Regions from separate parts of the Micromonospora echinofusca genome, predicted to be linked through region 1. Evidence: riboswitches for the same ligand, from Rfam matches in the RefSeq annotation. Region 1 holds a riboswitch; each other region holds the start of a gene.
What was found. A riboswitch is a leader RNA that binds a small molecule or an ion and turns the genes downstream of it on or off. The one in region 1 is predicted to bind S-adenosylmethionine.
Positions count from the first base shown of each region.

Region 1 (9,411 bases):
GCGACCTCGCGGGCGAAGCCCATCTCGTGGGTCACCACCACCATCGTCATGCCACCGGCGGACAACTCGGCCATCAGCCCCAGCACACCCTTGACCAGCTCCGGGTCCAGGGCGGAGGTCGCCTCGTCGAAGAGCATCACCTGCGGGCGCAACGCCAGCGCGCGGGCGATCGCGACCCGCTGCTGCTGCCCGCCGGAGAGGTGCGCCGGGCGGGCGTCGGCCTTGGCCGCCAGCCCCACCAGCTCCAGGTGGTCGCGGGCGAGAGCCGCCGCCTCGTCCGCGTCGAGCTTGCGGATGCGGCGCAGCGCGAGGGTGACGTTGCGCAGCACGCTCATGTGCGGGAAGAGGTTGAACTGCTGGAAGACCATGCCCACCCGCTGCCGCAGGGCGTCCGGGTCGTCGCCGCGCACGCTGCGCCCGTCGAGCAGCACGTCGCCGCGGTCGGGCTCGATGAGCCGGTTGATCGTACGCAGCAGGGTGGACTTGCCCGACCCGGACGGGCCGATCACGCAGGCCGTCGCTCCGCGCGCCACGTCCAGGTCGACGCCGCGCAGCACCCGGTTCGCCCCGAAGGCGAGGTGCACGTCGCGGACGCTCAGGCTCACCGAGGTCGTCGTGTCGATGCTCATCGCTGGTTCCCTCCCGCCGCGCCCGGCAGCGCCAGGTCGAGGTCGTCGTCGTCGGCGTCGCCGGAGGTGGCCTGCCGGCCGTGCCGCAGCCGCCGGTCGATCCAGTTGACGGCGTGCGTCAGCGGGACCGTCAACGTCAGGTAGAACAGCCCGGCCAGCAGCAGCGCCGACTGGTTGCCGGTGTTGGCCGCGTAGTCCTGCCCGATGCGGAACAGCTCGCGCTGGCTGGCCAGCAGGCCGAGGAAGTAGACCAGGCTGGAGTCCTTGATCAGCGCGATGAGCTGGTTCACCCAGGCCGGCAGCACCCGCCGGATCCCCTGCGGGACGATCACCAGGCGCATCGCCTCGCCCCAGGACAGGCCCAGCGCCCGGGCGCCCTCCAACTGCGCGGCCTCCACCGACTGGATGCCGGAGCGGAAGATCTCGCCGATGTAGGCCGCCGCGATCAGCGACAGGGCCAGGATGCCGAGGGGATACGGGTTGGGTCCCCACACCTGCATCCCCAGCGGCGCCAGGCCGACCCCGATGAGCAGGATCGTCGCCGCGGCCGGCAGGCCGCGGAACACGTCGGTGTAGACCCGCGCCGGCCACCGCAACCATCGCGTACGCGAGATGCCGGCGACGGCCAGCGCCATGCCGAGCACCGAGCCGAGCAGGGCGGCGGAGATCGCCAGGATCAGCGTGTTGGGCAGCCCCACCGTCAGCATCTCGGGCAGCGCCTCGCGCATGGAGTCCGCGTCGAAGAAGGTCTCCCACAGGGTGCTCAACGGATCCATCGTCGCTCCCACCGCCCCGCTCGCTCGTCGTCGCTACGTCTCAGGAGGTGGCCGACGCCGAGACCGACGCCGACGGCACCGGGACCGTGCCGCTGCCCGGCGTGAAGTCGGCCGGGATCGGCCGGCCCGGGTAGTACTGGGCCTGCAGACGGCTCCACGTGCCGTCGGCGATCACCTCGTCGAGGCCCTTGTCCAGCGCCTCGCGCAGCTTGTCGTTGCCCTTGGCGACCGCGTACGCCGTCGGGGCCGGGCTGAGCAGCGTGGCCGCCACCGTGATCTTGCCGCCGCTGCCGGCGGCCGAGGAGTCGCCGATCTCGGCGGGGGCGATCCAGGCGTCGGCCGTACCGGCCTTGAGCTGGTTGATCGCGCCGTTGTAGTCGGGCACCCGGACCGGATCGAGCCCCTCGCCGGTGGCGTAGTCGTCCTGGACGGTGCCCTGCACGACCACCACCCGCTTGCCGGCGAGCTGGTCGAAGCCGGTGATCGACGAGCCAGCCGGCACGTCGAGTCCGAAGTGGCCGAAGTCGTAGCCGTTGCCGAAGTCGACGGTCTTCTTGCGCGCCTCGGTGATCGTGATCGAGGAGCTGCCGACGTCGAACTTGCGGTTGTTGACCTGCGAGAGCAGGGCGGAGAAGTCGGTGCCGACGAACTCCACCTTCAGGCCGACCTTCTGCGCGACCGCGACGAGCAGGTCGTTGTCGAAGCCGGTGAACCTGCCGTCCTTGAGGTAGACGTTCGGCGGGGCGTCGGTGAGCGTGCCGGCGCGCAGCACGCCCGGCTGGAGCAGGCCGTACGGGTTGTCGGCCGCGCCGGCCGCGTCGTCGCCGCAGCCGGTCAGGGTGGTGGCGGCGAGGACGGCGGCCACGCCGAGGGCGGCGGCCCGGGTGAGGGACGAGAGGATGCGCACAGGTGTCTCCGATGAGGTGTCTCCGGCGACGGGCACGGGCGTGCGTCGCCGACGGTGCGCCCGATGGGCGTACCGCTGGGATGGTTCCGGGAAGAGGGGGCGCGCCTAGCGCGCGTCGCCGGGGCGACAGGAGGTGGCGCAGACCCGCATCATGTCGATGTGGCGGCGCCGCGTCAGCGCCGGCGACGCCGGTGCCACGGCGGGAACCGCCGGTGGGGGGAAGGTGCGCAGGGACATGGCTCTCCTCGGTCGGTGTCGACCTGGGAACCAGGCCGCGCTTGCACCGGAGCCGCTCCGATGCCTGGTCTTCACCCGGGGCACCCCTGCGCGGACGAGGGTTGCCGGCCAGCGAGCCGGGGCTTGACGCTGGCGCTCATGACCTGCCGACGAGGCTAGCAGCCCGCCACGCCGGGCCGTCCAGCCGTTATGACCACCCTCACGCGCTCCCGCCGCCCCCGGGGTGGTCCCGGTCACTCCTCGATCGCCCCGCCGACGCGGCGCAGGTGCTGCCGGAAGGTGAGCCCGGGCTCGGCGGCGCGACGGGCCAGGTAGTCGGCGAAGGCGGTCTGCTCCCGCAGCGTCTCCCCGGCACGGATGCGCCGGGCCTGGAGCCGTTCGACGGTGCCGATGCGCTCCGCCGCCGCGAACAGCTCCGCGGCCCGCGCGGCGGGCAGGAACAGCAGCCCGTCGTCGTCGGCGACGACGAGGTCGTCGGCGGTCACCAGGTGCGGCCCCACCCGGGCGCTGGTGAGCGTCTCCGCCTCCCGCGGGTCGAGCCGGGCCGGCCCTGCCGGCAGGCTGCCGTAGCTGAAGACCGGCAGGCCGATCTCCACCAGCTCCGGCGTGTCCCGGTGCAGGCCCCAGACGACGAGGCCGGCGATCCCGGCCGCGACGCCCTCCAGGACCGCCAGGTCACCGACGCACGCCTCGTCGCTCCGGCCGCCGTTGTCGATGACGAGGACGTCACCGGGGGCGGCGGTGCCGTACGCCTCCAGGAACACGTCCACGCTGCCGTGATGGCGCACCGGCAGCACCCGGCCCACGAGGCGGTGACCGGGCACGACCGCCCGGATCCCGGCCGGCGCCGCGCGCGGGGGCACGCCGAGGCGTACGCAGGCGTCGGCGATCAGCGGGGTGGACAGCTCGGCGAAGCGCTCCCGCATGACGTCCTCCCGGCGGCGTGGTGGTTCGTGGGTCGTCATCGTAGGGAGCACGGGTGCCGACGCGGCGAGGTCCAATCCGGTGCCGCTGGCTCGGACCTAGACTGTCCACGTGATCCCGATCGAGGCCGTCGCCGTCGCCTACGGCCGCTGGATCACCCCCGACCTGCCGCTGTACGGCAACGACCACCAACGCTCCGACTTCGCTCCCTGACCGGCCCGGTGCCACGCCGCCCGCCGTTCACCTCCGCCACACCTTCGGGAGCGCTCCGCCATGCCCACACCCGACCACACCGGCGTCGTACCACCCGCCGCCGCCGACCCCACCGACACCTCCGCCGTCGCGGTGCTCCGGGCGCCACGGGCCGCCCGGGTCCTGGCGGCCAGCCTGCTCGGCCGGATCCCGCTCGGCGCGGCCCCGCTGGCCCTGCTGGTGTTCGCCCGCGAGACGATGACGCTGACCGTCGCGGGCCTGCTCGTCGGCGCGTTCACCGCCGGCACCGCCGTGGGCCAGCCGATGCTCGCCCGGATGGCGCAGCGCTGGCGACAGCCGCCGGTGCTGTGGCTGTCCGTGACGGCGTCGACGATCGGCTTCGCCCTCACCGCCGCGCACGTGAACCTGCCGGTGACGGTGTGCGCCGCCGCCCTGGCCGGGGCGGGCGCGCCGCCGTTCGAGTCGTGCCTGCGGGTGCTCTGGCGCGACCTGCTCCCCGCGCACCGCGTGCAGACCGCGTACACCCTGGACATCGCCGTCCAGGAGCTGATCTTCATCCTCGGCCCGGTGGTCACGCTCGCCGCCGTGGGCCTGGCCGGCCCGGCCGGCGGCCTGGCCGCCGCCGCGCTCCTGCAGGCCGTCGGCACCGCGTGGTTCGCCACGACCGACGCGGTGCGTCGCTGGCGGGGCGAGTCGGCCGCACGCCACTGGGCCGGGCCGCTGCGTGCCGGCCGGCTCCGGCTGGTGCTCGGCGCGTTGCTGCTGGTCGGCGCGGCGGTGGGCAGCGTGACGGTCGCCGCGACCGGATACGCCGAGGCGGCCGGAGCCCGGTCCTGGGCGGGCTGGCTGCTCGCCGCGCAGGCCACCGGGGCGCTGGTCGGCGGCCTGCTCTACGTACGCTTCGGCGGGCTGCGCCGGCACGCCACGCTGCCCCGCGCGGTCGGCGTCTTCGCCGTCGGCTACCTGCCGTTGCTGCTCACCCCGACCCCGGCCGCGATGCTGGGGCTGATGGCGGTCAGCGGGCTCGCGCTGCCGGCGCTGCTGACCATCGCCTTCGTCGCGATCGACGACGTGGCTCCCACCGGCACGGTGGCCGAGGCGTTCGCGTGGGCGGCGACGGCGTTCTCGGTGGGCAGCGCGGGCGGCGCGGCGGTGGCCGGTGCCGTGCTGGACGCGGCGGGGGAGGTGACCGTCGGCTTCCTGATCGCCCCGCTGAGCGCCGTCGCGGCGTGCGGGATCGCGCTGGCCGCCACCCGCGCCGCCGGCGGCGGTCGGTCGGCGAGCTGATCGAGGGGCCGGTCCCCGGGGCGCCGGGGTCGGGCTCAGACCCCGGCCGCCGACTCCTCGGCTGGCTGGCCCGGCTGTCCGGGTACGACCGCCGCCGGCACCCGCGGCAGCGTGAACACGAAGCGGGTCCCGTCGCGGTACGCCTCGTCCAGGCTCAACGTCCCGCCGTGGTACTCGACGACCTTCTTGCACACCGCCAGCCCGATGCCGGTGCCCGGGTACGCGCCCCGGGGGTGCAGCCGCTGGAAGATGACGAAGATCTTCTCCGCGTACCGGGGGTCGATGCCGATGCCGTTGTCCTCGACGGCGAAGGACCAGCCCTGGGCGGTGTCCGTCACGGTCACCCGGATGCGCGGCGCCCGGTCCGGGCTGCGGAACTTGACCGCGTTGCCCAGCAGGTTCTGCCACAGCATGGTCAGCAGGGTCGGCTCGCCCCGTACGGTGGGCAGCGGGTCGCGGTCGATCGTCGCGCCCGACTCCTCCACGGCCCGGGACAGGTTCGCCTCGGCCTGCGCGAACACCTCGGCCAGGTCGACCTCCCGCTCGTCGCCGTAGACCCGGCCGATCCGGGAGAAGGTGAGCAGATCGTTGATCAGCTCCTGCATGCGGCTCGCCCCGTCGACGGCGAAGCCGATGTACTGCCGGGCCCGGTCGTCGAGCTGGTCGGCGTAGCGGCGCTCCAGCATCTGGCAGAACGACGCCACCTTGCGCAGCGGCTCCTGAAGGTCGTGCGAGGCGACGTACGCGAACTGCTCCAGGTCCTCGTTGGAGCGGCGCAGCTCGTCCGCCTGCTGTTCCAGGGCGTCGCGGTCGTGCTGGCTGCGTTCCCAAGCCTCCACGACCGCGCGGCGCATCGTCTCCACGTCGCTGGTCAGCCGGGCGATGTCGGCCGGACCGTCGGGCCGCAGCCGGTGCCGGAAGTCGCCGCCAGCCACCTGACGCACCGAGGCGCCCAGCCGGTCCAGGGGCCGCAGCACCCGCGTACGCACCAGCACGGAGCCGACGATCCCGCACACCAGCAGGGCCGCGAGGATCGCCACGAAGGTCAGGTCCCGCAGCGCCCGGGCGGCGTCGAGGTCGTCCCGACCGGCGTCGCGGATCCCGTCCAGGCGGCCGACCAGCCCGGTCAGCTCGGCGCGCACCGCCGCGAAGGTCTGCGCGTCCCCGGTCACCAGCGGCGCCAGCTCCTGCGGCGTGGCGCCGGCCTGCCGGGAGGCGATCAGGCGTTCGGCGAACTCCGCGCGCCAGCGGTCGGCCAGCCGACGCGCCCGCTCCAGGTCGCCCAGCGCCTCCGGCTCGTCGGCGAGCAGGACGCGCAGCCGCGACATGGTGGTGCGTTCGCCCTCGACGCCCTGCCGGTACGAGTCGAGGAAACGCGGATCGGCGGTGACGACGTGGCCGCGTACGGCCGCCGCCTGGGCGAGCAGGCCGCTGTCGAGCTGGCCGACGGCGGTGCGGGCCGGGGCGATCCGGTCGGCGAGATGGTTGGAGACCCCGGCGGTGTGCCGCAGCGCGGCGGCGCCGGCCCCGCCGCCGAGCAGGACGATGGCGGTCATCGTCAGCAACAGGACAGTGAGCCACCGGCGGGTCGTCATCGGACGACGGGTCGCTGCCTCGGGAGTCGCCTCGCTGCCCACGACCTGCACCTTAGTGCAGTCGACGGGGCGCGGGCGCGGGATGCTTGCCCCCGGGTGCTACCAGTGGCGTGTGTCCGTAACCGACCATGCCGCCGTCCACCGGCACGCCCCGGACGTCCGGGGGCCGGAAGCAGCCGTTGCGCCGATGGCCGCGCCGGCTCCCGCGATCACAATGGCGACCGGGGGCGGCCCCACCGCCCCCGGCGCGGGGGAGGTGTACGCGTGAGCGGCTGGCAGGTCTCCGGCTACCGTCCGGTGCGGCAGCTCGGCGCCGGCGCGTCCGGCCGGGTGGACCTCGCCGTGCACGACGCGACCGGCACACCCGTCGCGATCAAGTACCTCACCGGCGGGATCGGCGACGATCCGACGTTCCGCACCGCGTTCCGCGCCGAGGCCCGGCTGTTGGCCGAGATCGACGACCCGCACGTCTCCCGCCTCTACGAGTACGTCGAGTCGCCCAGCGGGGCGGCGATCGTCATGGAGCTGGTCAACGGGGTGTCGCTGCGGCAGATGCTGCGCGCGCACGGACCGACGACGCCGGAGTCGGCGCTCTGCGTCCTCAAGGGCTCGCTGGCCGGGCTCGGCGCGGCGCACGCCAGGGGCGTCGTGCACCGCGACTACAAGCCGGAGAACGTGCTGGTCACCGCCGAGGGCACCAGCAAGCTGGCCGACTTCGGCATCGCCATGCCGGTGGGCGGGAGTTCGGGGGTCAGCGTCACCGGCACTCCCCGTTACATGGCGCCCGAGCAGTGGACGGGCGCGCCGGCCAGCCCGGCCTGCGACATCTACGCGGCCACCGCCACCTTCTACGAGTGCCTCACCGGCCGGCCGCCCTTCGACGGGCGGGACCTGCCGACCCTGCGCCAACAGCACGCCCGCGCGCCGATCCCCACCGACCCGGCTCCCGTTCCGGTGCACGACCTGCTGCGGCACGGCATGGCGAAGCAACCGGCCGAGCGACCGCAACCCGCCCAGGTCTTCCTGGCCGTGTTGGAGCAGGTGGCGGCCGAGGCGTACGGGCGGCGGTGGGAGGAGCGCGGCCTGCGCGAACTGGCCCGGAGGGCGGCCCTGCTCGCCGCCCTCCTGCCGTTCCCGGACGGCACGGGCGGGGCCACCAGCCTGGCCAGCACCACGTTCGGCGGGGAGTCGGGCCGGTGGACGTGGCTACGATCCGGCCGGGCCCGCGCGGCGCTGGCCGGCGGCGGGCTGGCGGCGGCGCTCCTGCTGGGTGGCGCCGGGCTCAGCTACGCCGGCCGCGAGGAGCCGTTGCCCGCCGCCGCGACCCCGCCACCCGACGTGCCGGCGGCCCCCACGGGCGCGCCGTCCGTCCCGGCCACCCCGACGACCGGGGCGACGCCGACGCCGGACCTGCCCGCCACTGCCCCGGCCCCGACCGCGACGACGGCGGCGCCGGACGGCACGGGCGCCCCGGCGACGTCCGCCCCCAGCCCCGCCGCACCGACCGCGTCGACCAGCGCCAGCGCCGCGCCGGTGGACACCGTCGCGCCCTCCGTCGGGCGGGTGACGGCCAGCCCGGACGAACTCGACCCCCGGGGCTGCCCGTACGGACCCACGTCCAGCACGGTGTCCGCTGTCGTCTCCGACGACCGTACGGCCGCGGGGGAGCTGCGGGTCAGCCTCCGGTACACGGTGGACGGTCGTACGACCGAGGTGCCCATGGCGTCGGGCGCGCGCGGAGTGTTCCGGGGCGTCCTGGGTGACCTGCCCCGGCCGGCGGAGACCACCCGGATCCCGGTCCGGGTCGTCGCCGTGGACGAGGCCGGCAACACCTCGGCCGAGGGTTCGCCGGTCCACGTGACGCTGCATCCGTACTGCACGCCGGGCTGACCCCGGACACCTCGATGCCGACCACGACGATGGAGGACGGGCCGCCGTGACCCAGCCGAACGACCCCACCGAGGCGCTGCCCACCCATCGGCGGCCGGCGGACGCCGCGGAAACCACCCGCCTCGTGGTCCACCGCCCGCAGCCACCGACCGAGCCGACCGTGCACCTGCCAACGGGTGACGCGACGGTCCACCTGTCGGCCGGGGAGCCCACGGCGCGTCTGGTTCCGGGCGACGCGACCGTGCACCTGTCGGCCGGCGAAGCCACGGCGCGCCTGGCCCCGGGTGACGCGACGGTCCACCTGTCGTTCGGCGAGCCGACCGGGTCGTCGGCTTACGGTGAGGTGACGATGCCGCAGCGCGCCGTCGGCGGGGGGACCGGGACGTGGCCGGCGGCGCAACCCGCGTCGGGGGAGTGGACCGCCCGGGCGACGACCGTGGGAGGCGGGCACGCGGCCGGCACCGGGCCCGGGCCGGGCACTCTCTTCGGCGGGCCCACCGGCGCCGCCGCCCCGTCCGGCGGGCAGGTGCGGTTCGGGCCGGGCGTGCCGACGACCCCGCCGCCGGCGCCCGCGTGGCCGTCGCCGCCGCGGCGGCGGTCGGCGTGGCGGACGGTGACCTCGGTGCTGTCCACCCTGCTGACCGTCGCGCTGCTCGCCGCCGTCGGCCTCTACCTCTGGCAGCGGATCAGCCCGCTGGAGGTGACCGGGGTGACGCTGGCGGTTGCCCAGCCGGCCGGCGAGCGGTGCGACGTCACGATCGACGTGGTCGCCACCGTGTCGACCAACGGCCGGGCCGGGGAGATCCGCTACCAGTGGCTGCGCACCGGCAGCGCGCCCGGCAGCCTGCTGACCGAGCGGGTCGGGCGCGGCCAGCGCACCGCCGAGCTGACGCTGCGCTGGACCTTCAGTGGCGTGGGCACCACGACCGAGACGGCCACGGTCAACATCACCT
Region 1 covers NZ_LT607733.1:2,862,371-2,871,781, forward strand. The annotation lists gene GA0070610_RS12505 (amino acid ABC transporter ATP-binding protein) at 1-623, opposite strand, end outside; gene GA0070610_RS12510 (amino acid ABC transporter permease) at 626-1,405, opposite strand; gene GA0070610_RS12515 (ABC transporter substrate-binding protein) at 1,446-2,312, opposite strand; SAM riboswitch class IV at 2,582-2,693, opposite strand; gene GA0070610_RS12520 (RraA family protein) at 2,783-3,514, opposite strand; gene GA0070610_RS12525 (MFS transporter) at 3,747-4,973, shown strand; gene GA0070610_RS12530 (sensor histidine kinase) at 5,009-6,610, opposite strand; gene GA0070610_RS12540 (serine/threonine-protein kinase) at 6,833-8,458, shown strand; gene GA0070610_RS12545 (hypothetical protein) at 8,505-9,411, shown strand, end outside.

Region 2 (9,411 bases), 2.8 Mb from region 1:
GGACGCCGCGCTCGGCGCGGTCGGCGGCGCGGTGCTGCTCTGGATCCTCTCCAGCATCCTCGACCAGATCACCGCGCTGGGCGCGCTGCGCGCGTTCCTGCCGACGCACTACAGCACCGCCTGGCTGGGCCTGCTCTCGACGCCGGTGCAGACCGACGACGTGGTACGCGGCGCGATCTCCGCGATCAGCTACGCGACGCTGTTCTGGGGGCTGGCGTTCTGGCGCTTCACCCGCAAGGACGTCACCAGCTAAGGCGTCGGGTCGGCCGCCTTCCTCCAGGCGCCGCGGAGCAGGCGCCGAGCAGGACTGGGTTGGCCTTCGTGACGCCGACCAGCCGTGCCGGCGTGGGAACTCCGCCGCGCGGACACGGTGCGGGTCGGTACGCGGGGGTCGCCATCGCCCGATCGTCGCACCGGCCGGTGCTCCGCCGGGCTCCCGGACACCCGTCCGGACCGGTCGACGGCCACCGATCGGGCCCGCTCGGACAGGCAGGCCGAGAAGGCGGTCGACCGTGAGCAGCCCGCGTTCGTGTCCACCGTCACTCCCCTCGACTACGACCGGGACCTGCCCGAGGCCTTCACCGTGCTGCTCGACCGGCCGCTGACCGAGGACGAGCAGGCGGCCCTCACCGCCCTGACCGGCGCCCGGTCGGAGGTGTGGGAGTTCCTGAAGCCGCTCGGCGGCCGGATGGTCGAGCACGCGTCCTACGTGGCCCCGTTCGAGGACGGCAACGAGAATCGCGGCCATGCCCAGACGTTCGACCTGAACCTGAACAGCGACCGCGCTGCCGGGCTCACGATCAACGACATGGCCGCCGTCAAGGACTCCTGCCGCGCCCCCACGGCGCAGACCGTCGTCACCCTTCCCCCGGCGGGTGCGGAGTCCCGGCAGGGGCTGCTGTGGGACCTGACCGGTGGGCCGACGGACAAGCCGCACGGCCCGTACGTCCTGGCCGAGGGCGAGCCGGAGGAGGGCCAGCTGTACTTCCGCCGTAACGTCGTCGAGCTGGGCAACGGTCAGTCCAAAGCCTTCCGCATCCAGCCCGAGGTGTCCACCCACACGTGCGAGTGGCACATCGTCGCCTCCTACACCGACACGACCGGTTCCCACGAGCAACGCATCCCGAGCGGCGCCGGCACGTTCACCACCGAGGCCATCCCGTCGCGGCCCGTCCAGTACTTCGAACGCCCCCCGGGCCCGGAGTGGGGCTGCCTCGGCGAGGTGCGCCAGCGGAATTGCCCGGCCAGCGCATCCGTACGGCTCCCGAGGCCACCGGTCCACCGGCCGGTCCCGGGCTGAGCCGCGCCTGCTCGTTCCGGCCGGAGCCGGCAACGATCGACGGTCCCGGGCTGAGGCGGCCCGGTCGCGGGGGCGTCAGCGGGACCGGGGCCTGCGCTTGCGGGTGGGGGAGTCGGGGGAGTCCGGCGCGGTGCCGGAGTCGGCGGTGTCGCCGTCGCCGGACGCGTCGGTCACCCGGGCGTCGGTGTGGCGCAGCTCGGCCAGCGTGGTGCCCCGGAGCTGGTAGACGGCGGTGCGCCGGATGCTCAGTTCCGCCATCGGGCCGTCCGCCGGTCGGGTCAGGTAGACCACCGTCGCCCTGCCGTCGCGCACGCTGACGCTCTCCACCGGCGTACGGTCGCCGAGGTCGACCTGGGCCTGGTAGTCCGGCTCCCCCCTGACGTTGCGCCAGGCGGCGAGGGTGAAGAAGCGGCCGGTGCCGCCGCCGTCGAGCATGACCACCCCCACCGCGTCGCCCGCGCCGTCGCCGTCGAGGTCGCCCACGGCGCACGGCCGCTGCAACTCCACCGTCGTGCCGTCGGGGTCGGACCAGCGGCCGCCGGCGAGGCGGATCGGGGCGGCGTACCCGCGGTAGCGGACCTTCCTGCTGCCGACCAGGGTGTTGCGCAGTTCCAGGCAGCTGAGCCGGTCGCCGGTGGGGCGGGGGGTCGGGGTCGCCCGGGCGGTGTCGACGTCGTCCCGCTCGACGGCGGTGCCCGCGGGCCGGTCGGCGGACCGGTTCCGCTTCTTCCGGTTGCCCGTGGAGCAGGCGGTCGTCACCACCAGCAGGCAGGCCATGGTCAGCGCCATCACCGGGACGAGCTTGCGACGCATCAGCGCGTTCCTTTCCGTCGATGTGACCGGCACCGTAACGGGCCCGCGCCAGCGCGCCCGGCGGCAGGGACGCCCCGATTCATGGGAGCGTTCCCACGAATAGGGAATCCATCGACACGGTCGAATGCCTGTCGGCATTCTGGTGCCGTCCTGTCGTCCTGATCGGAGGTGCCCTGATGCTCGCTGACCGGATCGGTGGCCCGGCCCTGTCCCTGTTCCGCGCCGTCGTCGGACTGCTCTTCCTCTGCCACGGCCTGGCCTCACTGCTCGGGATCCTCGGCGGCAGCCGGGGCACCGGCGAGGCGGTCCCGCTCGGCGAGTGGCCGGGCTGGTGGGCCGCGCTGATCCAGGCGGTCTGCGGCGGCCTGGTCCTCGTCGGGCTGTTGACCCGGCCGGCGGCCCTGCTGGCGTCCGGCTCGATGGCGTACGCGTACTTCGTGGTGCACCAGCCCGACGCGCTGCTCCCGCTACGCAACGGCGGTGAGCTGGCCGTCCTGTTCTGCTGGTCGTTCCTGCTGATCGCCGTGTTCGGCCCCGGCGCGTGGGCGCTCGACACCCTGCTGCGCGCCCGGCGCCCCGCCGGCTCCCGCTCGGTGACCGTCTGAATCCGTACCGTCGAGGAGGGTTCCGCCGGCCCCGCCCGGCGGATCGACGGCGGCTGCGGGATCGCTCACAGCGTGGGATCCGACGTCGATCTGGGCGTTGTCGGTGCTTAGACTCGACGGCACAACTGCATACCTCATCCAGAGGGGCTGAGGGATACGGCCCGACGACGCCCCGGCAACCACCCCGCGCGCTCACCGCAGAGCGACCGGCGGGGCAGGTGCCAATTCCGTCCCCGCCGCAGGGTGCGATGCGGGGAAAGATGAGAGGACCCTCGACATGACGTCGACGTTCGCCCCCTCCGGCATCGACACCGCCGCCAGCCCCGCCCGCGCCCTGGTCTGCCGCGCCTGTTCGGCCCGCTATCCGCTCGCCGCCCAGCACGCCTGCTACGAGTGTTTCGGCCCGCTGGAGGTCGACTACGACGCCGCCGCGCTGGCGACGGTCACCCGGGAGCAGATCGAGGCGGGCCCGCGCAACATGTGGCGGTACGCGGCGCTGCTGCCCGCCGGGCAGGACCCGGCCACCCGGGTCACCCTCGACCCCGGCTTCACCCCGCTGGTGGCCGCCCCGCACCTGGCCGCCGAACTGGGCGTCACCGGCCCGCTCTGGGTCAAGGACGACAGCGCGAACCCGACCCACTCGTTCAAGGACCGGGTCGTCTCGGTGGCGTTGACCGCCGCCCGCGCGCTCGGCTTCAGCCGCTACGCCTGCGCCTCCACCGGAAACCTGGCCAACTCCGTCGCCGCGCACGCGGCCCGGGCCGGCGCGCCGTCGGTGGTCTTCATCCCCGGCGACCTGGAGCAGGGCAAGGTCATCACCACCGCCGTCTACGGCGGCGAGCTGGTCGCCATCGACGGCTCGTACGACGACGTGAACCGGCTCTGCGGCGAGCTGGTCGAGACGGACGAGTTCGAGGACACCGCGTTCGTCAACGTCAACGTGCGCCCCTACTACGCCGAGGGCTCGAAGACGCTCGGCTACGAGGTGGCCGAGCAGCTCGGCTGGCGGATCCCCGCGCAGGTGGTGATCCCGATGGCCTCCGGCGAACTGCTCACCAAGATCGACAAGGCTTTCGCCGAGCTGGTCGAGATCGGCCTGGTCGAGGCGCCGGCCGGCGGCTGGAAGGTGTTCGGCGCGCAGTCGGCCGGCTGCAACCCGATCGCCACCGCCCTGCACGCCGACACCGACACCATCACCCCCGTCCGGCCGACCGGCATCGCCAAGTCCCTGAACATCGGCGACCCGGCCGCCGGCATCTACGCCCTGGAGGCGGTGCGCCGCACGGGGGGCTGGATGGAGTACGTCGACGACGACGAGATCCGCGCCGGCATCCGCCTGCTGGCCCGCACCACCGGCGTCTTCGCCGAGACGGCCGGCGGCGTGACCGTGGCCGTGCTGCGCAAGCTGGTCGAGTCGGGCCGCCTGGACCCGACCGCCGAGACCGTCGTCTTCAACACCGGCGAGGGCCTCAAGACCCTCGACGCGGTGGCCGGCCAGGTCGGCCCCACCCACCGCATCAAGCCCTCGCTGCGCGCCGCCCGCGACGCCGGCCTCCTCGGCTGACCCGACCGCCGGGGGCGGGCAGGGGGGATTCGGGGGGTAACTGGGTTTTCGCTGTGAGTGCGGAAAACGCGCCGACAAGGACTTGACGGCAGGAACCGGACGGCGCAAGATGCTCCGTGCGGGAGGGCGTTTCGCCGGAGACTTTGAGTTCTTGCGACCCAACGCCGGAGGCGTTGTGCGAGCGTCCCTCCCGACCAACTTCCGATCGGGCCAGCGTTAATTCGCTGGCCCGATCGTCGTCGGGTGGCGCACCCTCAGCCGATGAGCATCGCGATCGCGCCGCTCGACGCCGCCGACCAGGCCGCCGTCGACGAGGCGTACCGGATCGGCGCGGCGGCCAACGACGCCGACCTGCCGGACTTCCCGCCCTTCTGCCGGCGGCGCTTCGAGGCGGCGATCCGGCACCCGATGCCGGGCAACGAGCCGCTCTGGGCGCTGGCCCGGCTCGACGGCGTGCCGGCCGGCTACCTCGCGCTGGACCTGCCGCAGCTCGACAACACCGAGAACGCCACGGCCGAGGTGGTGGTGCACCCGCAGTGGCGGCGCCGCGGCGTCGGGCGTGCGCTGCACGAGCACGGCGTACGCCTGCTGCGGGAGCGGGGCCGCAAGCGGGTGCTGGCGATGGCGGTCTCCGCTCTGCCCGGCGGCCCGGCCCGCTCCGGGGCCGCCGCCGCGTTCGCCGCGTCGACCGGCGCCCGGCCGGCGCTGGCGGAGGTCCGCCGCCGGCTCGACACCACCCGGCTCGACCACGACGGCCTGGCCGCCGCGCTGGCCGAGGCCCGGGGCCGGGCCGCCGGCTACGACGTCCTGCGTTGGCAGGGAGACACCCCCGAGGAGTACGTCGCCGACATCGCCTACCTGGACGGCCGGCTGATGGCCGACGCGCCCTTGGGCGACGTGGAGTGGGAGCCGGAGCGGATCGACGTCGAGCGGGTCCGTGGCATCGAGCGGGCACTGCGGGTGCGGGGGCGGCGGCGCTACCACACGGCGGCGCGCCACGAAGCGTCCGGCCGGGTGGTCGCCTGGACCCTGCTCGACGTCGGCGCGTCGGCCGACTGGCACGCGTTCCAGCAGATCACCATCGTCGACCCGGAGCACCGCGGTCACCGCCTCGGCCTGCTCACCAAGGTCGAGAACCTGCGCCACCTGCTGGCCCACGAGCCGGCGGTACGCGCGATCGACACCTTCAACGCGGCCGAGAACACCCACATGGTGCGGATCAACGAGCAACTCGGGTTCCGTCCCGTCGACGGTTGGACCGACTGGCAGCTCACCATCTGAGTTGTGACACGCCCCTACTGATCTGAGGGCTTCCTGTTGCATTATGGCGGGCATGACGGAGACCCCGCACCCCCTGTACGACAGGCACGCCGACACCCTCAACCGGGCGCTGACCGCGATCACGGAGCGCGGGTACTGGTCCGCCTACCCCGAGTCGCCCAGCCCCCGGGTCTACGGCGAGACCGCCGCCGCCGACGGCAAGGCCGCCTTCGAGGCGTACCTCGGCGGTGACTTCCCCCTCGACCAGCCGGGCGCGGCCGACCGGGTCGCCACCGAGGCCAGCCCGTTCGGTGTCGAACTGGGCGTCCGCTACCCGCACGCCGGCGCCGACGAGCTGGTCGCCGCCGCCTCCGCCGCCCTGCCCGCCTGGCGCGACGCTGGCCCGCAGGCCCGGGCGGGGGTCTGCCTGGAGATCCTCGACCGGCTGCACAAGCACATCTTCGAGCTGGCCAACGCGGTGCAGTTCACCAGCGGCCAGGCCTTCGTGATGGCGTTCCAGGCCGGCGGCGCGCACGCGCTGGACCGCGCGCTGGAGGCGGTCGCCTACGCGTACGCGGAGATGACCCGGCACCCGGGGACGGCGGGCTGGGAGAAGGCGGCCGGCAAGGGCGACCCGCTGCGGATGAGCAAGACCTTCCACGTGGTGCCCCGTGGCGTGGCGCTGGTGATCGGCTGCAACACCTTCCCGACCTGGAACTCGTACCCGGGGCTGTTCGCCTCGCTGGTGACGGGCAACCCGGTGGTCGTCAAGCCGCACCCGCGCGCGGTGCTGCCGCTGGCGATCACGGTGAAGTACGCCCGGGAGGTGCTCGCCGAGGCCGGCTTCGACCCGAACCTGGTGCTGCTCGCCCCCGAGGCCCCGGGCGAGAAGCTCGCCTCCACGCTGGCCCTGCACCCGGCCGTGAAGATCGTCGACTTCACCGGCTCCACCGAGTACGGCGACTGGCTGGAGGCCAACGCCCGGCAGGCGGCGGTCTACACCGAGAAGGCCGGGCTGAACACGGTGGTGATCGACTCCACCGACGACTTCGCCGGCATGTGCCGCAACCTCGGCTTCACCCTGACCCTCTACAGCGGCCAGATGTGCACCACGTCGCAGAACATCCTCATCCCCTCCGGGGGCATCGAGACCGACCAGGGGCACAAGAGCTTCGACGAGGTGGCGGGCGGGATCGCCGCGGCGGTCGCCAAGATCACCGCCGACCCGGCGCGCGGGGTGGAGCTGACCGGCGCGATCGTCAACGACGGGGTGCTGGAGCGCCTCGACGCGGTCACCAAGGTCGGCGAGGCGGTGCTGGAGTCGCGTACGGTCGAGCACCCGGCCTTCCCCGGCGCGGTGGTCCGCACCCCGACGGTGGTCAGGCTGGCGGCCGACGACACGGCGACCTACTCGCAGGAGTGGTTCGGGCCGATCTCGTTCGCCATCGCCACGGACTCCACGGCGCACAGCCTGGAGATCCTGCGCGCCACGGTCGGCGAGAAGGGCGCGCTCACCGCGGCGGTCTACTCCACCGACGAGGCGGTCCTCGACGCGGCCGAGGCGGCGGCGGTCGAGGTCGGGGTGCACCTGTCCTGCAACCTCACCGGCGGGGTCTTCGTGAACCAGTCGGCGGCCTTCTCCGACTTCCACGGCAGCGGCGCCAACGCGGCGGCCAACTCTGCCCTCACCGACGGCGCCTACGTCGCCAACCGGTTCCGCATCGTGCAGTCCCGCCGGCACGCCTGAGTCGGTCGCGGTTGTCCGGGTCGGCCCCAGACGGGCCGATCCGGACGGCCTCGGGCCGGGCGCCTGGCGGCCCGTCAGGCCGGGCGGCGCATCTGGAGTTCGGTGAGCGCCGGCACGGTGGGGTGCGGGACGCGTACGCCGGTGTCGACGAAGCCCAGCCGCTGGTACGCGCGGTAGGCCCGGTCGTTGCCGACCACGACCTCCAGCATCAGTTCGGGGCGCCCGCAGGCCCGCGACCAGGCCGCCACGGCGTCGACGAGGTCGCCGAGGAGGCCGCTGCCCCGCCAGGCCGGGGTGACGTAGACGGCGTAGACCACGGTCAGCCCCGGTTCCCCGGGGGCCGCCGTGCCGCCGGCGTGCCCGACGAGCCTGCCGCCCGGGTCCGCGACGAACTGCGCGGTGCCCGCCCCGGTGGAGACGGATGCGATCCGGGCCGCGTAGTCCGCGTGCGACCGGGCCGCCGCGTCGGCGAGGGTCTCCAGGAAGGCCAGCGGGGCGTCGGCGAGCATCTCCAGCCGCAGGGCCCGCACCCGGGCGGCGTCGCGCGGTCGGACCCGGAGGATCTTCGCCCGCCGCGCGGGCGGCGACCCGGCGGGCGTGCTCGTCATGACGCATGCCTACCACAGCGATGAACGCCGATGCCGCTCGGTCGAAATTCGCCCGGTTTGTGGTCGTGCGCCGTCGTCACGCTTCGTGTAGCGTGCGATTTCGGTCACCGTTTCAGCGGCCTTCGTCGATCGCCGGGCCGGTGGTCCTCCGGTGCCGGCCTGCCCGGCCTCCGGGGTCGTGGAACGCCGCGCAGAGTGAGGAAGTGCACCGTGGCACAGGGCACCGTGAAATGGTTCAACTCCGAAAAGGGCTACGGCTTCATCGCCGTCGACGGCGGGCAGGACGTCTTCGTCCACTTCTCGGCGATCGAGATGGACGGCTACAAGGCGTTGGACGACGGCCAGCGGGTCGAGTTCGAGATCGCCCAGGGCCAGAAGGGCCCCCAGGCCGAGCGCGTGCGCGTCGTCGCCTGACCCCGGCACTCCTCCCGCCCCCCGCCGGTCGCCCTCTCGGCTCGGCCGTGGGGGGGCCGGGGCGACCCGGCGGCGCGGGGCACCCGTGACCGGCCCGTCCCTCGGGGGCGGGCGTCGGCGCGGTTGCGTCGGCAGGGGAGGATCGTGAGCCGTTCCAGCCATCGCTGAGGAGGGTTCATGTCCGACCTGCCGCCCCAGGCCGCGCCGCCCCCGGGAGACCCCGACCCCTCCGCGCCGCCACCCGGCGGCGCGCCGGCCGGTCCGCCGCCGCAGGGCTGGGTCTTCCCGCCCACCGGCGGATACCCGGTCGGCTCGGGCCCGTACGGCGGGCAGCCGTGGTATCCGGGCGCCCCGGTCGCCTACCCCGGGCAGCCGGGCCACGGGTGGTACCCGCCGGGGCACGGCCTCGACCCGGCCGACCTGCTCGTCACCCCGCCCGGCGCGGGCGTCAACGGCTGGTTCAACCGGTGCGTCGGCGCGGTGCGCCGGGGCTGGCGGCTGCTGCTGCCGATCCTGCTGCTCACCCAGGTGCTGCCGGCCCTCGTGGTGTCGGTGCTCTCGTTGGCCCTCGACCCGACCGCCAAGTGGGAGCAGTCGATGGGCGACGATCCCGCCGCGCTGCCCGACACCTTCGTGACCGACCTGGGCGTCATGCTGTCCGTGGTGCTCGGCAGCGCCCTCGTCTTCGGTTTCGTGCAGAGTCTGGGCTGGGCGGCCGGCACCTGGGTGGTCACCCGGCAGGCGGCCGGTCAGCCGGTCGGCATGGGCGATGCCCTGTCGTACGGGGCGCGCCGGGCCCTGGGCCTCTGGGCCTGGACCCTGCTGATGAGCGTGATCATCGGCCTCGGCCTCTGCCTCTGCTTCATCCCCGGCATCTACTTCGCCTTCGCGCTGAGCATGGCCGGCCCGGTCTACCTGTTCGAGCGGCAGCACCCGATCGGCCGGTCCTTCCGGATGTTCCACGACCGGCTCGGCCTCCTGCTCGGCCGGGTGGCGCTGGTGGCGGCGGCGGTGATCGTCGGCGGCGGCGCGGCGGGCATGGTGGAGGGCATCGGCGCGCTGCCGTTCGGCACCACCCCGATGGACTCGCCCGGCACGGC
Region 2 covers NZ_LT607733.1:42,601-52,011, forward strand. The annotation lists gene GA0070610_RS00215 (ABC transporter permease) at 1-253, shown strand, start outside; gene GA0070610_RS00220 (hypothetical protein) at 530-1,300, shown strand; gene GA0070610_RS00225 (hypothetical protein) at 1,376-2,113, opposite strand; gene GA0070610_RS00230 (DoxX family protein) at 2,290-2,718, shown strand; SAM riboswitch class I at 2,850-2,985, shown strand; gene thrC (threonine synthase) at 2,996-4,282, shown strand; gene GA0070610_RS00240 (GNAT family N-acetyltransferase) at 4,544-5,563, shown strand; gene paaN (phenylacetic acid degradation protein PaaN) at 5,616-7,289, shown strand; gene GA0070610_RS00250 (GNAT family N-acetyltransferase) at 7,364-7,897, opposite strand; gene GA0070610_RS00255 (cold-shock protein) at 8,108-8,311, shown strand; gene GA0070610_RS00260 (hypothetical protein) at 8,489-9,411, shown strand, end outside.
Region 2: it holds a riboswitch for S-adenosylmethionine, as region 1 does, so the genes downstream of both, thrC (threonine synthase) here and GA0070610_RS12515 (ABC transporter substrate-binding protein) in region 1, are expected to answer to the same signal.

Region 3 (9,411 bases), 2.8 Mb from region 1:
ACCCGCCGCCCCCGCCCTCGTCGGCGACCGTCCGGCCACCCCCGGCGGGGGAGGAGATCAGGGCAGGGACAGGGCGGCCAGCTCGCGGGTCAGGTTGGCGCGGGCCGGCGACTCCCAGCGCCGCGCCAGCGGCGGCAGCCGGAACAGCGCCGGCAGGGCGAGCAGCCCGGCGAGCACCCGGGCCCGGCCCGCCCGGAAGGCCGGCTCGGGCACGTGCGCGTACTCCCGGCGGATCGCCGCGGCGTAGCGGTCGTACGTCTCGGGGGGCGCGGCCAGGATCGCGAGGTCGGCGTCGCAGAGCAGCGATCCGTCGGCGTCGCCCGGGTCCACGGCGTGCCCGGCGGTGAGCAGCACCAGCCGGCGCACCTCCGCCACGGCGTCCGCCGGCAGGCCCGCCCGCGCGAGCAGCGTGCCGGCGAGCGCCGCGCTGTCGCGCTCGTTGGCGTCGCCTCCGGCGCGCGGGTCGTAGACGGCGTCGTGGCACCAGGCCGCGAGGCGCACCAGGTCCGGCCGCCCGGCGGCCGGCGCGTACGCGTCGACGACGTCGAGGACGGCCGTCAGGTGGCGGGTGTCGTGGTGGTGCCGGTGCGGCTCCCCCCAACGGGCCAGCAGGTCCGCGCCGGTCCGGGTCAGCTCGGCGGTGTCGGCGGCCCCGGCTCCCCGGGCCGCAACCCGCCACCGGTCGAGAAGGTCAACCACCCACCCGAGTCTGCCGTACCGCCGTGGGCGCTGAGGATTCACCCGGCGCGGCACGGGTAGTCCCCGCCATGGCCGTGGCCCGGGACCGTCGACCCTCACTGGTGCGACGCGCCATCCTGCGTGACCGGGGCAAGGAACTGGACACGGCCCGGGTCGCCCAGGCCGTGGAGACCCTGCGGCACCGCAGCAGGACGACCCTGCACGACCGGCTGCACCGGCTGCGGATGGCGATGGGCCTCGCCGTGCAGGCCGGTCTCGCCGCCGGGCTGTCCTGGCTGGCGGCGCACGAGCTGCTCGGCAACCCGCAGCCGGTCTTCGCGCCGATCTCCGCGGTCGGCACCCTCGCCGCCTCGGTCGGCCAGCGGTTCCGTCGTACGGTGGAGCTGATCGTCGGGGTGGCGATCGGGGTCTTCGTCGGCGACGTCCTCATCTACCTTCTCGGCACCGGTCCGTGGCAGCTCGGTCTCGTGGTGACCCTGGCCATCGTGCTGACCGTCTTCGCCGGCGCCAGCGTGGCGATCGTCATCCAGGCGGCGGCCACGGCGGTGCTGATCGTCACGCTCAGCCCGTCGACCGAGAACCTGGAGATCCCCCGGTTCATCGACGCGTTCGTCGGCGGTGGTATCGCGCTGCTGGTCACCGCGATCCTGCTGCCGCTCAATCCGCTGCGGGTCATCAACCGGGCCGCCCGGCCCGCCCTGGACCTGCTCGCCGACCAGATCGACGCCACCGCGGAGGCCCTGCGGGACCGGGACCGGGACAAGGCCCAGCGGGCCCTGGACCGGCTCCGCGACAACCAGGAGGAGCTGGCCGCCTTCACCGAGGCCATCGACGGGGCGAAGGAGACCGCCATGCTCTCGCCGGCCCGGTGGCACCGGCGGGACGAGCTCGCCCACTACGCCGAGGCCGCCGGCCCGATCGACCGGGCGATGCGTAACGCCGGCACGCTGACCCGGCGCGCGGTCACCCTGATCGAGGACGAGGAGGAGATTCCGGAGACGATGCCGGACGCGGTGGCCCACCTCGCCGAGGCGGTACGCCTGCTCAAGCACGAGTTCGCCGTCGGCGACGAGCCGGAGCAGGCGCGGGAGCGGGCGCTGCGCGCGGTCAGCGAGGCGGGCCGGGCGTACGCCGAGGGGGTCGGCTTCTCCGGCAGTGTGGTGGTCGCGCAGGTGCGCACCACCGCCAGCGACCTGATGGTGGCCTCCGGCATCACGCAGGAGGAGGCCAACCGCGGCGTCCGGCAGTCCTTCGGCGATCAGGACCGGTCGCGCGGGCAGGGGGGGCGGGACGACGCGCCGAGGCCGCCCGCCGCCCCGCCCCTCGGCTGACCCGCCCGGCCCGCTCAGGCCCGCAGGGCGCGGGCGAGGCGGCGGACGGCCTCGTCCATCAGCTCGGGTCCGGCGGCGGCGTAGGTGAGGCGCAGGTGCGCCGCCGGGGGCTCGGCGGCGTACCAGGGGCGGCCGGGGAAGACGATGACGCCCTCGGCGGCCGCGGCGGCGGCCAGCGCCACGTCGTCGGTGCCCTCGGGCAGGCGGACCCAGAGGTGCATGCCGCCGCGCGGGACCGGCTGTCCGACGAGCTCCGGCAGGTGCCGGTGGAGCGCGGCCAGCAGCGCCTCGCGGCGGGCCCGCAGGGCGGTGCGCAGGGCGCGACGGTGCCGCGTCCAGGCCGGTGCGGTGACGAACTCGAGCGTGGCCTGTTGCAGCGGGCCGGCGACGAAGAAGTCGTCCAGCAGCCGGGCCGCCCGCAGCCGGGCGCCGGCCGGGCCGCGGGCGCCGATCGCCGCCACCCGCAGCCCGGGAGCGGTCGACTTGGTCAGTGAGCGCAGGTAGACGACGTGCCCGTCGGGGTCGTCGGCGGCCAGCGGCGGCGGGGCCTGGCCGTCGATGGTGAGGTCGCGGGCGTAGTCGTCCTCGATCAGGAACGCCCCGGCGTCGCGTACGGCCTCGGCGACCCGGGCCCGGCGGTGCCCCGCCAGGGTCGCGCCGTGCGGGTTGGCGTGCAGCGGCTGGCAGTAGAACAGCCGGGCGCCCGTACGGGCGAACGCGGCGGCGAGCTGGTCGGGCCGTACGCCGTCGGCGTCGGCGGGCACGGGCACCACCCGTAGTCCGGCGGCCCGGGCGGCGGCGAGCGCGCCCAGGTAGGTCGGCGACTCGACGAGCAGGGTGTCGCCGGGCGCGGCGAGCGCCCGCAGCGCGGACGACAGCGCGGCCTGCCCGCCCGGGCAGATCACCATGTCCTCGGCGCGCAGCCCGGCCCCGGCCTCGCGGGCGAACCAGGCGCGCAGGTCCGCGCGTCCCTCGGCCGGCCCCCGCTGCCAGGACGCGGGCTGCCGGGCGGCGCGGGTGAGCGCGGCACCGAGCGCGGCGGCGGGTTGGAGTTCCGCGTCGAGGTAGCCGCCCGACAGCGGGATCGCTCCTGCGGGCGGTAACGCCAGTAGCGCCTGCATCTCGTCCTCGCCCGGCCGGCGGGGGCCGAGCGCCACGGTCTGCCACGACAGGTCGGGCACCCGCCACTCGCGCGGCGGGGCGGCCACGAAGGTCCCCCTGCCCGACCGGGTCTCGATCAAACCCTCGGCCACGAGCTGTCGGATGGCCTCGGCGACGGTGACCGGCGAGGCGTGGTGGCGGGCGGTCAGCTCGCGTACCGAGGGCAGCCGCGTGCCGGGCTCGGCGACGGCGACGAGCCCGCGCAGATCTTGGCTGACGCGTTCGACTGCGTTACCGTCATTCATGAACGACAAGAGTAGCGCTACTGTCCGGAACGCGGTAACGGCGGACCGGACGGTCGGTCTCGCCCTCGGCGCGCTGGGCGTGCTCGCCTTCAGCATGTCGCTGCCCGCCACCCGCGTCGCCGTGCAGCAGCTCGACCCGTGGTTCGTCGCCTTCGGCCGGGCCGTCGGCGCGGGGCTGCTGGCGGTGGCGTACCTGCGACTCACCGCCGCCCCGCGCCCCACCCGCGCCCAGTGGCGGCGGCTGACCGTCGTCGCCCTCGGCGTCGTCGTCGGCTTCCCGCTGTTCACCTCGCTGGCGCTCATCACCCAGACCTCCGCGCACGGCGCGGTCGTCATCACCGTGCTGCCCGCCATGACGGCCGTGTTCGCCGTGCTGCGGGCCGGCGAGCGACCGCCGGCGCTGTTCTGGGTCGCGAGCGCCGGCGGGCTGCTGGCGGTGCTCGCCTTCCTCGGCGCCAGCGGTGCGGTGCGCGGTGCGCTCGCCCCGCCCGACCTGTTCCTGCTCGCGGCGGTCGTGCTCTGCGGCCTGGGATACGCCGAGGGCGGCGCGCTGGCCCGGGAGCTGGGTGGCGCCCGGACGATCTGCTGGGCGTTGCTGCTCTCCCTGCCGGTCACCGTGCCGGTCACGGTCGTCGCCGCCGTGGCCGCCCCACCGCACGCCGACGCCGTCACCTGGTCCGCGTTCGGATACCTCACCGCGGTCTCCATGTTCCTGGGCTTCTTCGCCTGGTACGCGGGCCTGGCCCGGGGCGGCGTCGCGCAGGTCGGCCAGATCCAGCTCGCGCAGCCGGTGCTCACCCTGCTCTGGTCGGCGCTGCTGCTGGGCGAGGCCGTCACCCCCGCCTCGATCGCGGCGGCGCTGGCGGTGCTGGCGTGCGTCGTGCTGATCCAGCGCACCCGCGGCCGCACGTTGGCACCCGTGGCGAAGCAGGCCTGACGGCTCCGCGCCGCCCGTCGGCCTCGCCCGCCGGCCCCGCGCGCCCGCCGGCCCGGCCGCCCGGCCTGCCGCTGCGGGCGGAGTGGGCTTCCGGGCCGGCCCGGCCGCCGCCCGGGCCCGTCAGGCCAGCGCGGCGAGGGCGGCGAGCAGCCGGTCCACGTGCCCGGTCGTGCTGCCCAGGCCGATGCTGGCCCGCAGGGCGGTCGGCGGCAGGTCCCGCCGGCCGCTGCGGGCGGCCGCCTCGTCGAGCAGCCGCCGGGCCAGCGGGTGGGCGCAGAAGAGGCCGTCGCGCACCCCGATGTCGTACGTCGCGGCCAGCTCCGCCGCCACCTGTGCCGAGTCCCGGCCACCACGAACGACACGATGCCCACCCGGGGCGCCGCCGGCCCGAACGTGCGCAGCTCCACCACGTGCGGCAGGGCCGCGACGCCCTCGCGCAGCCGGGTCAGCAGGGCCTGCTCGGCGTCGTGCAGGGCGACCCGGTCGGCGTCGGCCAGGGTGGCGCAGACCGCCGCCAGGGCGACCGCGCCGAGCAGGTTCGGGGTGCCCGCCTCGTGCCGGGCCGGGCCGGTCGCCCACCGTACGTCGTGGGTGGTGGCCCCGACGTGGCTGGTGGCGCCCCCGCCGGCCAGGTACGGCGGGGCGGCGTCCAGCCAGTCCGCCCGCCCGACGAGCACCCCCGCGCCGAAGGGCGCGTACAGCTTGTGGCCGGAGAGCGCGAGGTAGTCGACGTCGAGGTCGGCGACGTCGACCGGCACGTGCGGGGCGAGCTGCGCGGCGTCCACCGCGATCCGGGCCCCGTGCCGCCGGGCCACCCGGGCCAGCTCGGCCACCGGCCAGCGCTCGCCGGTCATGTTGCTGGCGGCGGTCACCGCCACCAGCACGGGCGGCCCGTGTCCGGCACCGGGGCGGGTGGGCCGGTGGCCGGCGGCGTCCGGCCTGCGCAGCTCGCCGAGCGCGGCGTCGAGCGCGCGTACCGCCCCGGCGGGCTCCCCGGGCACCGGCAGCCGCACCGAACCGCGCGGCCAGGGCAGCAGGTTGGCGTGGTGCTCCCCGCCGAAGGTGACCACCGTCGTGCCGGCGGGCAGCGCCCGGGCCAGCAGGTTCAGCGCGTCCGTGGTGTTGCGGGTGAAGACCACGTGGTCGCCGGCGCGGGCGCCGAGAAAGTCGCCGACCGTCTGCCGGGCGCGCTCGTAGGCGAGGGTGCAGCGCCGCGACAGCGCCCCGGCGCCGCGGTGCACGCTGGCGTACCAGGGCAGCAGCTCGGCCACCGCGTCGGCCGCGGCCCGCGCGCAGGGCGCGGTGGCCGCGTAGTCGAGGTTCACCTGCCCGGGTACGCCGAGCACGTCGAGCGGGCCGGCGACGGCGGGCGGCTGCGGCGCGGGCGGGGGTACGAGGGTGACGGTCACGGCCGACCTCCGGGGTCCAGGACCCCGGGTGGGCGCACACGGGCGGGGTCCGCGCTTGCCCGGCGCGCGGATCGGGCCGGGCCCGGTCATCACCCGGGGCACCCCACCGCGAACTCGACGAGGGTTGCCGGCCAGCAAGCCGGGGCTTGACGCTGGCGCTCGTGACCTGCCGGCAGCATAGCCGGGTCGATGCGACCGGACCAGCCGGCCGGGGATGGCTACGCTGACCGCATGGCCGACACCCCGCCCGGCGCGTCCCTGCCGTCGCCGACCGCGCCCGCCGTCCCGCCGCCCGGCGGGGCCGGGCCCCGGATGCCGCTGCGTCGGCTGGGGTGGCGTCGGGCCCTGGTGCTGGCCGGCACCGTCCTGTTCATCGCGGCGTGCGCGCTGTTCATGGTCTTCACGCTGGGGGAGAACCTGGGCGTCGAGGCGCTGCTGATCGGCGTGGTCGCCGCGATCCTCCCGGTTCCGGTGCTGGTGGGCTGTTTCCTCTGGCTGGACCGTTACGAGCCCGAACCCCTCAAGTACCTGATCTTCTGCTTCGCCTGGGGCGCGTTCGTCTCCACCGCGGCCTCGCTGACCGTCAACGAGTTCTCGGCCGGGCTGTTCGAGGACTGGGGGCTGCCGACCGCGCTGACCGCGGTGCTGGTGGCGCCCTTCATCGAGGAGCTGACCAAGGCCCTCGGGCCGATCCTGCTGCTGATCTTCCGCCGCCGGGAGATCTCCGGGATCACCGACGCCCTGGTCTACTGCGGGCTCTCCGCGGTCGGGTTCGCGATGGTGGAGAACATCCTCTACCTGGGCGGCTACGGCTACGCCAGCGGCGTGGAGCGGTACGGGCCGGCGACCGGCACCCAGCAGGTCATCGCCATCTTCATCGTCCGGATCCTGCTCTTCGGCTTCGCCCACCCGCTGTTCACCTCGATGACCGGGGTGGGGCTGGGCATCGCCGCGCGCGCCGCCGACCGGTGGGTGCGGGTGCTCGCGCCGCTCGCCGGCCTGCTCCTGGCGATGATGCTGCACGGGCTCTGGAACCTGCTGCCGACGCTCACCCAGGCCACCGGCGAGACGCTGATCATGCTGTACGGCTTCATCGGCGTGATGGTGCCGGTCTTCTTCGGCATGGTCGGGCTCGCCGTCTGGCTACGGGCCTGGGAGGGGCGGCTCACCGAGCGGACCCTGCCCGACTACGTCCGGGCGGGATGGCTCACCCCGCCGGAGGTGGCGGCGCTGAGCAGCCTGGGACGGCGGCACGCGGCCCGGGTGTGGGCCAAGCGGGTGGCCGGCGACGGCGGGTTGAAGGCGATGCGCGGCTACCAGTTCGCGGCGACCCGGCTGGCGCTGCTGCGCGACGGCGCGCTGCGCGGCCTGGACCGGCACCCGGCCGACCGGGAGCGGACCGCGCGGGAGGAACGGGAGCTGCTGGAGGCGATCGGCGCGTACCGGTCGTTCTTCGTGGGCCGGGACCCGCAGGTGCCGGTGGGGATCTGGGACGGGCAGCGCTACCACCTGCGCTTCCCGGACGGCACGCAGCGTTCGGTCGAGGCGCCGGACGAGCCCGTCGTGCCGATCCCGGTGGTGCTCGTCCCGCCGCCGCCCCCGGTGCACCCGGCCGGCTTCGGCCCGCCCGGCTGGTACGGCCAGCAGCCACCGGCGCCGTGGCACCCCGGTCACCACTGACGCGGACGCCGGGGGACCCCGGATCCGCGACCGGGGCCGCCCCGCTCGGGCCGGCCCCGGTCGTCAGGTCATCAGGCTGGTGAGGAAGTCACCGAGGCCCTGCGCCATCGCCATCAGTCCCGCCCCGATCGCCTTGAACATCTCCGCCGCGCCCTCCGGCCGGAAGGCCATGAAGTAGATCAGGAACGCGACGCTCCCCCAGAGCAGAATCTTCTTCACGAGTACCGGCATCGTCCCTCCCCAGGGCCGGTGGTGCGGCTGGCTTCCCGGCCGGGAGCGACGCAAACGGCACCGACGCCCTCATCCGGGCGGGTGGGGCGGGGACGGGATCAGAGGTAGAGGCCGGTGGAGTCGTTCTCCACCCGCTCGGCGGCCACGGCGTGCACGTCGCGCTCGCGCAGCAGCACGTACCCGCGGCCGTGCAACTCGACCTCGGAGCGGTCGTCGGGATCGAAGAGGACCCGGTCGCCCGAGACGATGGCGCGCACGTTCGGCCCCACCCCCACGGCGGTGGCCCAGGCCAGGCGCTTGCCCACGGCGGCGGTCGCCGGGATCACGATGCCGGCGGTCGAGCGTCGCTCACCCTCGCTGCCCTCCATCCGCACCAGCACGCGGTCGTGCAGCAGGCGGATCGGCAGCCCGGAGTCGAGATTCTGGTCGGCGGTCACGCCGGAAACGCTACCGTGTCCCGGTCGGCCGGCCGTGGGCGGTTACGCGCCGGGGGCCGGGGGGCAATGTGTGGCGGACCTGCCCTACGGTGGCGTCGTCGGACGTATCCTGTCCGCCCATCGGCATGGGCGGACAGGTTCTCTTGCCAGGAGGTGCGCTTGAGCCGCTTCGAGCAGTTACGCGGACGGCTCCGTCGCGCGTACGAGTCGGGCCGGCAGTCGGCGCGCGCCCGCCGCGCGGACCCGGCCGACGCTCCCGAACCGGCCGGCGTGGCCTCGCCGACGTCCCCCGGACCGGCGGCTGCGCCGTCCGCGACCGTGGTCGGCGCCCCGCCGCCCGGTGCCATGCACAACTCCACCTCCAGCCGGGACGACGCGGACGTGCCGCACGCGTTGCGGATCGCCGCCGCGTGGTCCTGGCGGCTGATCGTGATCGGCGTCGTCGCCTGGGCGCTGTTGAAGATCGTCGGCACCGTCCGGATCGTGGTCATCCCGCTGGCCGTCGCACTGCTGCTCTCGGCGCTGCTCGCGCCGGCGGTCGGCTGGCTGCTGCGGGCGCGCTTCCCGCGGTCCATGGCGACGGCGGTGGTGCTGGTGGGCGGCCTGGCCGCGGTGATCGGCACGCTGACCCTGGTGGTGAACGAGTTCATCCAGGGCGTGCCGGAGCTGAGCAAGAAGTCCTCCGAGGGCGTCCGGCAGATCCAGGACTGGCTGAAGACCGGGCCGCTGCACCTCTCCGACGGCCAGCTCGACAACTACATCGACGAGGGCCAGAAGTGGATCAACAACAACACCGAGAGGTTCACCAGCGGCGCCCTCTCCACGGCCGCCACGCTGGCTGAGGTGCTGACCGGCACGCTGCTGGTGCTCTTCGCCACCTTCTTCTTCCTGCGCGACGGCAACAAGATCTGGCGCTTCCTGGTCCGGCTGCTGCCGGTGGCCGCCCGCTGGAAGGTCGACGACGCCGGGCGGGCGTCCTGGGCGACGCTTGTCGCCTACGTCCGGGCGACCGTGCTGGTCGCCTTCATCGACGCGGTCGGCATCGGCATCTTCCTCGTCATCTTCGACATCCCGTTCGCCTTCCCGCTCGCCGCCCTGGTCTTCCTCGGGGCGTTCATCCCGATCGTCGGAGCGACCCTGTCGGGCGTCGTCGCGGTCCTGGTCGCGCTGGTCGACAGCGGCCCGGTGACGGCGCTGATCATCCTCGGCGCGGTGATCGGGGTGCAGCAGGTGGAGGGACACCTCCTCCAGCCGCTGATCATGGGCCGGGCGGTGGCCATC
Region 3 covers NZ_LT607733.1:63,797-73,207, forward strand. The annotation lists gene GA0070610_RS00315 (HD domain-containing protein) at 58-699, opposite strand; gene GA0070610_RS00320 (FUSC family protein) at 774-2,030, shown strand; gene GA0070610_RS00325 (aminotransferase-like domain-containing protein) at 2,045-3,436, opposite strand; gene GA0070610_RS00330 (DMT family transporter) at 3,435-4,373, shown strand; partial or broken gene GA0070610_RS00335 (aminotransferase class V-fold PLP-dependent enzyme) at 4,494-5,782, opposite strand; SAM riboswitch class IV at 5,829-5,949, opposite strand; gene GA0070610_RS00340 (PrsW family intramembrane metalloprotease) at 5,972-7,462, shown strand; gene GA0070610_RS30795 (hypothetical protein) at 7,526-7,693, opposite strand; gene GA0070610_RS00345 (GroES family chaperonin) at 7,792-8,130, opposite strand; gene GA0070610_RS00350 (AI-2E family transporter) at 8,284-9,411, shown strand, end outside.
Region 3: it holds a riboswitch for S-adenosylmethionine, as region 1 does, so the genes downstream of both, GA0070610_RS00335 (aminotransferase class V-fold PLP-dependent enzyme) here and GA0070610_RS12515 (ABC transporter substrate-binding protein) in region 1, are expected to answer to the same signal.